Regions from separate parts of the Leuconostoc sp. UCMA20149 genome, predicted to be linked through region 1. Evidence: predicted binding sites of a transcription regulator. Region 1 holds the regulator's gene; the other holds the start of a gene.
What was found. The regulator Rex, encoded in region 1, represses fermentation and respiration genes when NADH is low (regulators of the CRP and FNR family bind a similar motif). The targets are predictions, from matches to a motif close to TTGTGAANTANTTCACAA.
Positions count from the first base shown of each region.

Region 1 (6,058 bases):
ACCAGGTAATATTTTATTCATGGGTGATACGACACCGTTCCTTGACCAAATTCACGACCAATTTGGTGATCGTGCGTCAGTATTGACGCCTGAAGATAGTTTACCTGAGGGAGAAAGCATCATCAAATTAGGTATTGCCGCAACGCCAACGTCTCATATTGCCAATTTCAATCCTAATTATTTACGGAAAACGCAAGCCGAATTGAATTGGCTTGCAGCCCATCCCGGTGAGGACAAGCCAGAAAATTATGTTTTTGAAGTTTAAACGACAACAGCATTTACCGTTTAATTTACCAAAATTTGAGGCACAACAGGTCGAAATTGGTGGGGTATCTTTTGCTTTGCGTCGTGCAACACTAAAAGATATCGATACTTTAATCAAGATAGAAGAAGCGGTTTATGAGGGCGTTGCACCGTGGTTATTGCGTGATTTCATGAGTGAATTATCGCGACCACATGTCCGTTTATATTTAGTCGTTGAACGTCGCGGACAAGTAATCGCTTTTGCCGGCGCAGCGTATCGCTCAGACATTGGTGATATGCATATTACTAATATTGCTGTGGTTCCAATTTGGCAGAAACACGGTATTGGTACGATGTTACTTGAATCAATTCACGAATTTGCACACAACATGCACATGTCGACAATGACATTAGAAGCGCGTCGATCTAACACCAATGCGCAGACATTATATCGTAAATTGGGTTATGAGCAAACAGAAATTAAGAAGGGCTATTATCTTGGTGACCACGAAGATGCGGTCTCAATGACATTAAATTTTGATAATCAGACGGGCAACAATTGAAGATCTTGATGACATTTGGCAATTAGCAAATGAGTCTTTTGCGCCGTCTCCTTGGCCAAAAGAAGTATTTGAGCATGAACTTGGTAGTCCACGTTCTATTTATTTTGTGACGACAGGTGGCTTTCTTGGCGCGACGCAAATCTTAGATGAGGTTGAAGTTGGTAGTTTAGGTGTTTCGCCTAAATTTCAACATCAAGGCATTGGACAAGCCTTACTGATGGCGGTCTTTGCTTTGCCTAAAACGAAGCGCGTACTTTTAGAAGTAGCTAGCACTAATACAGCAGCACAGGCACTGTATCACAAAGTTGGTTTTCAACCTTATTATCGACGAGAAAAATATTACAAAAATGGTGATGATGCCATTATGATGGAGCGAAAAATTGACTAAAATAATTGCATTTGAATCGAGTGCTGATGAAACCAGTGTAGCAGTAGTTGAAGACGGGCATATTGTGTTGAGTAATAGTGTTGCGACGCAAATCAATTCCCACCAACGCTTTGGCGGTATTGTACCTGAAGTAGCGAGTCGTCATCATATTGAGTGGATCACCAGAGTGCTTGATGATGCCTTGGCGCAAGCTCAGGTTAAACCATCTGATTTAGATGCGGTTGCAGTGACTTATGGCCCCGGTCTTGTTGGGTCGCTGCTGGTTGGATTGATGGGGGCCAAAACGTTTGCCTTGGCGCACGACTTGCCAATCATACCCGTTAATCATCTAGCAGGACACATTTCTGCTGCCAATTTTAATCAACCAATCGTATATCCAGCTATGGCCCTGATGGTTTCTGGTGGTCATACTGAATTAGTTTTAATGACATCTGAGAATAAGTTTGAAGTATTAGGTGAAACGAGAGATGATGCCGCTGGTGAAAGCTTTGACAAAGTCGGAAGGCTATTAAAACTACCTTATCCAGCCGGTAAAACCATTGATGAAATGGCACACCGAGGTAAAGCAACCATTAAATTTCCAACGGCTATGGCCCACGAAGATAACTATGATTTTAGTTTTTCAGGATTAAAGAGTGCCGTTATTAATTACGTGCATCATGCCGAACAAAAACAAGAAACGATTAATCAAGATGACTTAGCCACCAGCTTTCAAAATGCTGTTGTGGATGCGTTGATCGGTCGCACGGAGCGCGCATTACGTCATTATCCAGTTAAAAGCTTTGTTTTGGCTGGTGGTGTTGCCGCTAATTCACAATTGCGCGAGTCACTAACGACACTTTTAAATGACTTCAATGATACAATATTTATTCCAGTCCCACTGACATATACCGGCGATAATGCTGCGATGATTGGTGCTGCTGGTTACTGGAACTATAAACAAAATATCTTTGCGGATTTGGATCTTAACACGGATCCAGGATTAGATTTTGAATTGTTACAATCGTGACATCATTGTGAATATTTCACTATCTTTTCGCAAAAGCCTTAAATATATGGTACAATTACTATGCAAAAGTTCACAAGTGAAATTACTGGAGATATATTATGACGCAACAACCAAAAATACCACGCGCAACCGCTAAGCGGTTACCAATTTATTTTCGTTATCTAACTTTCTTACATGATGCTGGTACAGATCGTATTTCATCATCAGAATTAAGTGATGCCATTAAGTTCGATGCTGCGACAATTCGTCGTGATTTTTCTTATTTTGGTGCACTAGGTAAAAGAGGTTATGGATATGAAGTTAAAGCGTTACTAGACTTTTTTGCCAATGTTTTGGACCAAGATAGTTTGATTAACGTTGCTTTGATTGGTGCTGGAAATTTGGGACAAGCCTTACTTAACTTTAACTTCCATCAATCGTCAAATATGCGCATTTCTGCTGCCTTTGATGCTGATGAAAAGCGAACAGGCACTATTTTAGCCGGTGTTCCAATTTATAAAATGAGTGAATTGAAGGAACAGATTAGTGCACAGCGCATTAACATTGCGATTTTAACCGTGCCACAAGGTGTTGCTCAAGATATTACAGATCAATTAGTGAGTGCCGGCGTTAAAGGTATTTTGAATTTTACGCCTTTACGTGTCACAGTACCTGCCAACGTTCGTGTTCAAAACGTTGACTTAACCAACGAATTGCAAACGTTGGTTTACTTCATTGAAAATTACGGTTCAATTACGACAGGATTATAAGTTAAATGACAATTTTAAATTTAGATGATCAAGCAAAAGTCTCAGCATATCAAAAGTTTGTGCGTGAAAATCCAAGAGGACAAGTCACACAAGATCCACTATGGGGTGAATTGAAAGCAAACTGGAACCACGTGTATGTTTATCATGAAACAGATGGTCAAATTGATGCAGTTATGTCAGTGCTAACAGTTGAGGCCGTCCCTGGTAAAGTTTTAGCTTATGCTGGACGTGGACCGGTTGCCGATATCGAAGATGTTGATTTAATTAAGGAGTTGATTAAGGAAGCTTTAGCAGCCTTACCAGATAATGTCTTCTTGTTGAGAATGGACCCTGAGGTACAGTATTCTGATGAGTTGAATCAAAAATATCTTGATGCAGGTTTCCAAACGCGTAATACGCAGGTTACACACATGCATGGCAATATTCAACCACGCAAGAATGTCGTCTTATACTACGATGGTCGTGGTGAAGGTGCTACGCCAATTACCAATGAAGATGAATTGATGTTACATTTCAAACCTAAACTTCGTAATGATATCAGACGTGCATTTCGCGATGGTGTGACAATTACATTTGGTGATAGTGAAGATGACGTTCGGGCGTTATTTGATACCTACGTGGCAATGGCAAAAAACCATGGTATTACCCACAGACCATTAGACTACTTCCTTCGTATGCAAAAATTGTGGGCAGGGACAGGATTATTCCGTGTCTACTTGGCTCATTTTGAAGGACAAGTGATTGCTGGTGGTTTAGGCTTTGCTTATGGTGATGAAATTTGGTACATGTATGCCGGTTCTTATCGCGAATTTGGCAAACATAACGCACCCGCTGCCATTCAATATGAGATGCTTAAATGGGGATTGTCGCTGGGCAAAGTCGAATATGATTTTGGTGGCATTGGTGAATTTGATGTTTCTGATGGGCTTTATAAGTTCAAACATGAATTTGCTTATCACGATCCTAATGCTGAATATATCGGTGAACTTGATTGGGTCGTTGACGAAGAAGGTTATAAAGATTACCTCAAACAATTTGATTGATTAAAAAAACGCCTACTGGCGTTTTTTTAGTGCAGTAATTAAGGACCTAATATTCAACAATCGTGTGTCAATTCTTGACAATACCAAACAGGGTTATACCGAATTCGAGCTAACTACAAATGTAATCATTACAAAAGGAGATGAATCATCAGCGTAACTATTTTAAGTGAATAAGATGATACAATGGCTTGAGCAAAGAAATATGCTGATTTTAAAGGCATGAGTGTTACAGGTTTAATAGCTTACTTGATCGAAGAAGCACGCCAAGATGATGAAAAGAAATAGATTAAATTATTCCTTTTTCGTTTGTTTTAGGATTTACACGAACGTAATTGTCCGCAGATAACTGCAATAATTCAGTATTACGTTATTTAAATCGAGATGCGCTTGTGCTTGGTTGTGCGAATGGATTATGCTTCAAAATAAGCTGATAAAGGCTATAAATGACGTAGAGAAAAAGCCGGCGGTCGATTACTTCGAATCGGCTCATTTCTATCAATACTATAATGATACACTACCATATTTGCACAAATCATCATTTTTTGATAACCTGCTATAAAAAGAGGATGATTAATTCATGTATTTTGATTTTGACGAACTGGTGTCGAATTATGGCACCAAAACAGCTGTTATTGTGGAAGGGGAAAAATTTAATTATGACGAATTGGCTCAATATGCTCGTGAATTGCTAAAACAATATTCTTTTAAAAAAAAATACATTGTCTTAATTGCTGATGAAAGCCTGTTATTTATTGCTCAATTTATTGCTACCCACTACGCTAAACGTGTGCCTGTTGTAATTAGTAAACATGATGTAGATAGAATCGATAAAATACTGCTTAGAGTGGCAAATCAATGGCAATTTATAACAGATCATGATAACAATGATAATGACCAACAATATAATGATAATAACTATTTATTTTGTGGGGCAACATCTGGTACTACTGGAACACCAAAAATTTATCAACGGAATTGGCAATCTTGGCAACGAGGTTTTGAAATTTGTAATGAAATATATAAACTAGATGAGTATTGTTTTCTGACAACCACAAGTCCAATGTCAACATCACTTGGAATGCACACACTACTGTTGAGTTTATACTTGGGAAAAGCCTTCCAAATTTTTAATAAGTCATCAAAGCAAACAAGTGGCATAAAAACGTTGCTTTTCACTGTGCCTACCTATTTGTCGTCTGGAATTAAATATGAGCTTAACTATTATAATATTTTGGGTGTTGTGTCTTGTGGTGGCGAAATATCGAATCAATTGGTAGCAAAATGGCGGGCACAACATCCACAAATTAAATTATATGAATTGTATGGCTCTTCAGAAACGAGCCTAGTTGCTTGGCAGTTGCTTAATCGTGGTAAGAAAGATGGCTGTGTAGGACAATTGTTTCCTGATGTAAATGTTAGTTTTACCAACAACGAAGAATTAATAGTGCAAAGTCCTTATTTATTTAGTGGATATATTGGTGATGATTTTCGGAATTCGGTCATTACAGACGATGTTGGGACTTTACAAAACAATCTGTTATTCATTCACGCGCGAAAAAGTGATGTTATTAATCACGGTGGTAATAAAGTTTATCCTAGTGAAATTGAAAAGTATTTACAAAAATATTTAAATGAAGTAGTTGTTTTTGGCGCGCCTAATGTGATTTACGGTGAAAATATTATTGTGATGACGACAACTCATTTAATAGACACAGAAAAATTAGATAAAATTTTAGCTAATGTTTTACCAGCATATAAATTACCTTCAAAATATATTAGTGTTGATAAAATTCCAAAAACTGACAATAATAAGATTTCTAGACAACAAATACTATATTTATATGAACAAGGAAAAATTCAATGAGAAAAATAGTACCAAAAGCGGTTATTGTTAGCGCTAAAAGATTGCCAATAGGAAAAATTAACGGCATTTATGTCAACAAAACACCAGAAGAGCTATTTTCACAATTGATCCAACAGCAAATAGCAACCGTCCCTCATTGGTCAAAGAAAGAGATTGATCAAGTCATTTTAGGTAACGTTACTAATTTAGGCGGTAATTT
Region 1 covers NZ_VJYC01000008.1:17,921-23,978, reverse strand. The annotation lists gene tsaB (tRNA (adenosine(37)-N6)-threonylcarbamoyltransferase complex dimerization subunit type 1 TsaB) at 1-265, shown strand, start outside; gene rimI (ribosomal protein S18-alanine N-acetyltransferase) at 249-806, shown strand; gene rimI (ribosomal protein S18-alanine N-acetyltransferase) at 781-1,194, shown strand; gene tsaD (tRNA (adenosine(37)-N6)-threonylcarbamoyltransferase complex transferase subunit TsaD) at 1,187-2,203, shown strand; gene FF105_RS07420 (redox-sensing transcriptional repressor Rex) at 2,302-2,952, shown strand; gene FF105_RS07415 (lipid II:glycine glycyltransferase FemX) at 2,958-3,995, shown strand; gene FF105_RS07410 (AMP-binding protein) at 4,573-5,859, shown strand; gene FF105_RS07405 (thiolase family protein) at 5,856-6,058, shown strand, end outside.

Region 2 (6,058 bases), on a different contig from region 1:
TGGTGTTGTGATTTTGGGTCAAGTTGCACGACGTGCGAGTGACCAGCGACAATCAGTTTCTTAAAATAATAATATAAAAATGAGAAAATGATGTTGACAGCAAAATAAATAAGTGATATATTGCTTAACATGATGAGTGTTTTAAAAAAGAACATTCCAATGAAGAAACACAAAAAGGGAGAATATATATGGTAAGCACAGGTGCAAAAATTGGCTTTGGCGTTGTTGGCCTAGTCGTTGTTGTAGGAGGTGGCTGGGCAGCATTGTCAGCAACGTCCAATAAGGACGCTACACCAAAGGCAGTCAGTGTTGGTTCATTTAAGGGTGATTATACTAACTCAAAGGCAGCGATTAAGGGCGGTAATTTAACAGTTACCTATCCTGGACAAGCTGCTTCACCAATCACATTTGCTGGGTATACGGAATTCGCACAGTGGGCGGCTGCTCAACAACAACTACAACCAGCTGGTAATAATCAGTTGTTCTACACCGATAAGAATGGGAAGATTATCAGTAGTGGTCCAGCAAAATTGAAAGTTGACAAAGATGCCAAAACTGTCACGATTACATTGAGAGATAACTTGAAGTGGTCGGATGGTAAAGCTGTCACTGCCAAAGACGTTGAATTTTCACTTGAAACCTTGTCCACTAACACAGTAGCTTCAGGTAACTTTACTGAAGCCTATACCAAGATTAAAGGTTTGACAGATTTCCAAAATGGTAAGTCAAAGTCAATTTCAGGTATCAAGTTTGATGATGGTGAAGATGGCAAGAAGTTGACAGTATCTTATACAAGTCTACCAGCTGCTGTTAACTGGGGTGACGGTGTGCCAGCCTATGCTTTGCCATATCATGATTTGAAAGATGTGAGTTCAAAGACGATTGACACATCTAAAAAAGTTACCAAAACACCTCTGTCATTTGGACCGTTTAAAGTGTCGTCTGTTTCTTCAGACTCAACAGTTAAGTATGTGCGTAACACTGATTACTGGGGTAAACAAGCTAAGTTGAAGACAATCACTTATTATGTTAACCAAGATCAGTCAAAGCTTGAAAATGACTTATCAAAGCAAAAGTTTGATATTGTGACAACAGCGCCAGCTACATTGTGGAAGAATGGTAATACGCCAGTGTTGTCAAAATATAACAATGCCAAGGGATATGCTGCTACTGGTCAAGCTGATGCAGGGTATTGGGAACTTTACTTTAACTTAGGACACGCAGATTCTAAGGGAACAAGTATTCAAGATCGTTCAACGCCATTGCAAGATGCCGACGTACGTAAGGCAGTTGGTTATGCACAAAACGTCGGTGCGGTTGTTGCTAAGTATGGTAATGGTCTACGTGTGACAACTAACACATTAGTTTCAAAGTCAGAAACTAAGAAGTTGTTCTACGATAAGAATGTCAAGGGTTATCAAGAAAAAGCAAATGGCGACATCAAGAAAGCTGATAGTTTGTTGGAAAAGGCAGGCTATAAGAAAGATTCTGATGGTTACTATGCTAAAGATGGCAAGCGTCTAACGTTGACTTACTTGGCTCGTTCAGGTCGTTCAACAGCTGAGTCTGAAGCAAAAGCTTACATCGCTGCATGGAAAGCAGCCGGTATTGAAGTTAAGCTTTATCAAGACAAGTTAGTTGATGCAGCTACTTGGCAGTCAATTGTTTTGTCAGCAAAGAACAATGATTGGGATATCACTGATGGTGGTTGGGGTGAAGGTACAGTACCAACATTTGACCAACTTTGGAGCAAGAATGCTGCTTATAACTTTGGTCATGTCACATCAGCAGCTTTGACTAAGAATTTGACTGACACACAGAATTCAACTTCTGATGCAAGTTTGATTAAGAATATCAAGGCCTTCCAAAAGTTAGTTGTTGATAAAGAAGCCTACACAATTCCTACTTACACTAACATTGATGTGCAATTGGTCAATGGTCGTGTTAAGGGATGGACAAATGCACCTGTCAATGATTTGTATGCTAAATTAAGTGTTACTTCAAACAAATTGACTACTTCTGGTAATCCACGTAAGTAATCACAAATTAAATACGGGTTGGTATCCTCCCATGGCTCACGTTACTTTTCCAGCCCGTAAGCAGTAGTTGAGCCAAACAGTAAAAAACATCACAGCATGGATTTTTGACTTCCTAATGTTGTGATGTTTTTTTATGTCATTTTCTAATTGTTTTATAAAAATTTGAACCAAAATTAACATTTTATTGGCTAATTAGCATACAATGTATGTGACAACGACTCAGACATTTCGAAGAAAAGAAAGTGTGAAAAAATGTACGCAATAGAGATGAAAGATTATGGCGACGTCGATGTTTTTGCAGAGGTAACAGATGCCAAAACACCAGACATTAAGCCCAGTCAGGTACTGGTTAAGCAACGTGCAACAGCTATTGATCCCTATGATGTAAAGTTTCGTGCAGGTGTCATGGGAACTAGTGCACCAACACCACTGATTAATGGCTCGTCTGTGGCTGGTGACATTATTGCAGTAGGTAGTGAAGTAAGTGATTTTCATGTTGGTGATCGTGTTGCTGCATCACCGCATCTCAAAAGTTACGCTGAATTTGTGGCTGTCAGTAGTAAGCAATTAGCTAAAATTCCAGATGGTGTGAGTTATGAAACAGCCGCAGCAGTTGTTTTGGGTGGTCAAACGGGTTATCAAATGATGACGAGCGATTTAGATGTACGACCTGGTGAGAGCGTATTGATTCACGGTGGCGCCGGCTCAGTTGGATTTACTGCGATTCAAGTTGCTCAGGCAATCGGTGCGGATAAAATATACACAACCGCCAGTGGGGAATCAGCCGTATTCTTAAAGGCGTTCAATCCGCATTTACATGTTATTGACTATAAGAAAGAAAGTTTGGCGACTGTTATTAAAGATAAAGTAGACGTCGTGCTTGATACCATCGGTGGTAAAACCTTAACTGATTCTTTGAGCGTGTTGCAATTCGAAGGTCGACTTGTGTCCATAGTTGATGATAATGATGACCCAAGAGTCACTCATAGTTTTATGAAGTCAAATGGTCAGCAATTGGCGGAATTGTTGCAGATGGTTGCCAGTGGTGATGTGAAAGTCAATATTGCTGAAGTGGCGCCATTTAATGTGATTAATCTGAAAGAATTTCATAGTCGTCAGCACGTTTTAGGCAAGTTAGTTTTAAAGTTCTCGTAATCCAACTTTTATTTTTAGAAACCTTAAAGGTCTCTATATATTTGTTAGTGAAACACGTCACTTTATAAAAGAATTTTATGTAAATTTTACATAAAAACTATTTACAAATATGAATTTTATGGTTACAATTTACTTGTAAATAAATTCACATATATGAAAGAGGTTAAATATGAAAGCAGCAGTTGTCCGTGAAGTGAATGATGGGTATGTTGATTTAATTGATGATTGGCAACCACGCGCGTTAGGCTTCGGTGATGCTTTGGTTGATGTTGAATACGTCGGTCTTTGCCACACTGATTTGCACTGTGCTAATGGTGACTTTGGTAATCCAAACGAAATTGGTGAACGAAACGGTCAATTCCGTCGTGTTATTGGTCATGAAGGCGTTGGTCGTGTTTCAAAGTTAGGCGAAGGTGCCGGTGATTATCTTAAAATTGGTGATCGCGTATCAATTGCTTGGTTCTATGATGCTTGTGGTGTTTGTGACTACTGTGTTTCAGGTAATGAAACGTTCTGCCGTAAGGTTCGTAACTCAGGTTACACGATTGACGGTGCAATGTCACAACAGGTTGTTGTCAACTCAAAATATGCAGTGAAAGTACCAGAAGGTTTGGATCCAGTTGAAGCAACATCAATCACTTGTGCCGGTGTGACAATGTATAAGTCACTTAAAGTTGGTGAAACAAAGCCAGGTGAATGGGTGTCAGTTCATGGTGCCGGTGGTTTAGGTAACTTGGCTGTGCAATATGCTCATAATGTATTTGGTGCACACGTAGCCGTTATTGATGGTAACGATGACAAGTTGGCTGCTGCTAAGGCTAACGGTGCTGAAGTGTTGGTCAACCGTAAGACCGAAGATGTGGTTGCTAAGGTTAATGAACTAACTGGTGGTGTGCATAACGCGCAAGTAACTGCTGTTAATGATGCAGCTTTCTCACAAGCTGTTAATGTTTTGCGCCCAATGGGTAAGTTAGTGGCCGTTGCTTTGCCACAAGGTGATATGGCACTCAATATTGCTAAAACAGTATTAGACGGCATTGAAGTTCGAGGATCACTTGTTGGTACTCGTGCCGATTTGAAAGAAGCTTTCCAATTTGGGGCTGAAGGTAAAGTTAAACCAATCGTCGAAACAGTTGATTTCAAGGATATGAATGATGTGATTGATGAGATGAAGGCTGGTAACATTACTGGACGTAAAGTCTTTGACTTCACAGCATTATAATTAAAAAAAACGAGATACAGAATTTGTATCTCGTTTTTTTAACTATTGATTTGCCTCAAGTGTGATTAAATTACCTTCGGAGTCATGGATTTTAAAGGCGATTTTATTGCCGAAACGTGGCTCGGGCTTGCCTACAATTGGAATAAAATTATTGCGAAGATGTTGCTTTAATTCATCTTGATGGTCTCTAATCAACATTTCTAATTGATCAGTTGATTCACCGGCTACAAAAATAATATCATCACCATCAATCATTAAGTGGCGACCACTTGCGTGACCAGATTGTGGTAGGTCGAATACATCACGCCAAAAACGGTAGGCGCGGTTGACATCTTGAGCTGGAATTGTTTTAATGTTGAGTTTTCTTGGTTTCATAATACTTATAGTATAGCTGTTTCAGTGGTTTTTTCAACCTTCTCAATGTCATGTTGACGGGTTAAAATGATGTATACAACAGTCATCAATGTCACAATTGCCATGATTAACCACGAGATATTTGGTGAGATCAAATTTGCAATACCAAGGAACAATAACTGACCAACTGGCGCGCTTGACAAAGCAAATGTATTGAGCAAACCACTGACACTTGCCAGCTTGTTTTGATCAATGCGTTTCATTAAAATGGCACCAAATTTGGGATTGACTTGCGCGTTAAAATAAGCAACGACAAAGGAAATAAGCATCCATACACTGCCGTTTGGATAAATGATTGGTACGAGCTCTAAGCCTAGTACGCCAGTCAGCGCTACGGCTAGTAATTGCTTAGTTGTTAGATGACTCAGAAAAGGCATGGGCAGAAGAGAGCCTAACAACATCCCGGTTGAAAAGATAGCGCCAAACATCGCGACGGTAGTGCCAAAACTACCAATGAGCAGGCTTTTTTCGTGTAAAAGTGTGACATTAAATACGCCATTTAGCGAGGTGCCAATAAAATTAACTGCAGTGGCTAATAGCATTAACTGAAAGAACAGCTTGTCTTGATAAACATACGAAAAAGTCATTTTTAAGTCGTGCCACATGGGTTGCGTTGGTTTTGGACGTTGTGTTGTTTCAATATGTGCTTCGGCTTGTTTGAAGTGGTGACGATTGACAGTCATAATGAACCAAGCGACGATGAACATGAACGCATTGATCAAGCTAAAAGCGGCATAATCCTGATGTAGTAATCCCAATAATCCGACACCGGCAAAACCGCCAATTAAACTCACCGTGATACTGACCGCCTGCTCCAATCCCATTGCGTTTTGTAATTGATCATCGCTTAAAATATATCGTGATACGGGGGTCATTAATAGATTACTGTATGAGCCAATGGTATCAGCGAAAAAAATAAGTACTAGTAGCGCGATAAAACTGTCAAACCGACCATGCCAGAAAGTTAGAATAACAGTCACAATTAAGAATATACCGGCTTGCGATAGTCGGGCAAATGACCAAGCGCGCAGATGATTTTTAGTTTTATCTGCCAAATTTCCCATCACAACTGATAGTAGTGATGGGAAGAACTCAGCGAATGCCACTAATGTTACTGCGAGCGTTTTATTGGGTAGGATAGCGGCATAAATTAAAAAAACAATGTTAAAAAAACTGCTCCCAATATTATTAAAGAACTGCGCTATAATCATCACGCGAAATGCTTTGT
Region 2 covers NZ_VJYC01000004.1:109,576-115,633, forward strand. The annotation lists gene FF105_RS04970 (ABC transporter permease) at 1-64, shown strand, start outside; gene FF105_RS04975 (ABC transporter substrate-binding protein) at 189-2,039, shown strand; gene FF105_RS04980 (NADP-dependent oxidoreductase) at 2,292-3,194, shown strand; gene adhP (alcohol dehydrogenase AdhP) at 3,364-4,416, shown strand; gene FF105_RS04990 (VOC family protein) at 4,459-4,791, opposite strand; gene FF105_RS04995 (MFS transporter) at 4,797-6,058, opposite strand, start outside.
Region 2: a site for Rex is predicted at 3,328-3,345, ahead of adhP (alcohol dehydrogenase AdhP). Genes of this name have one in related genera too.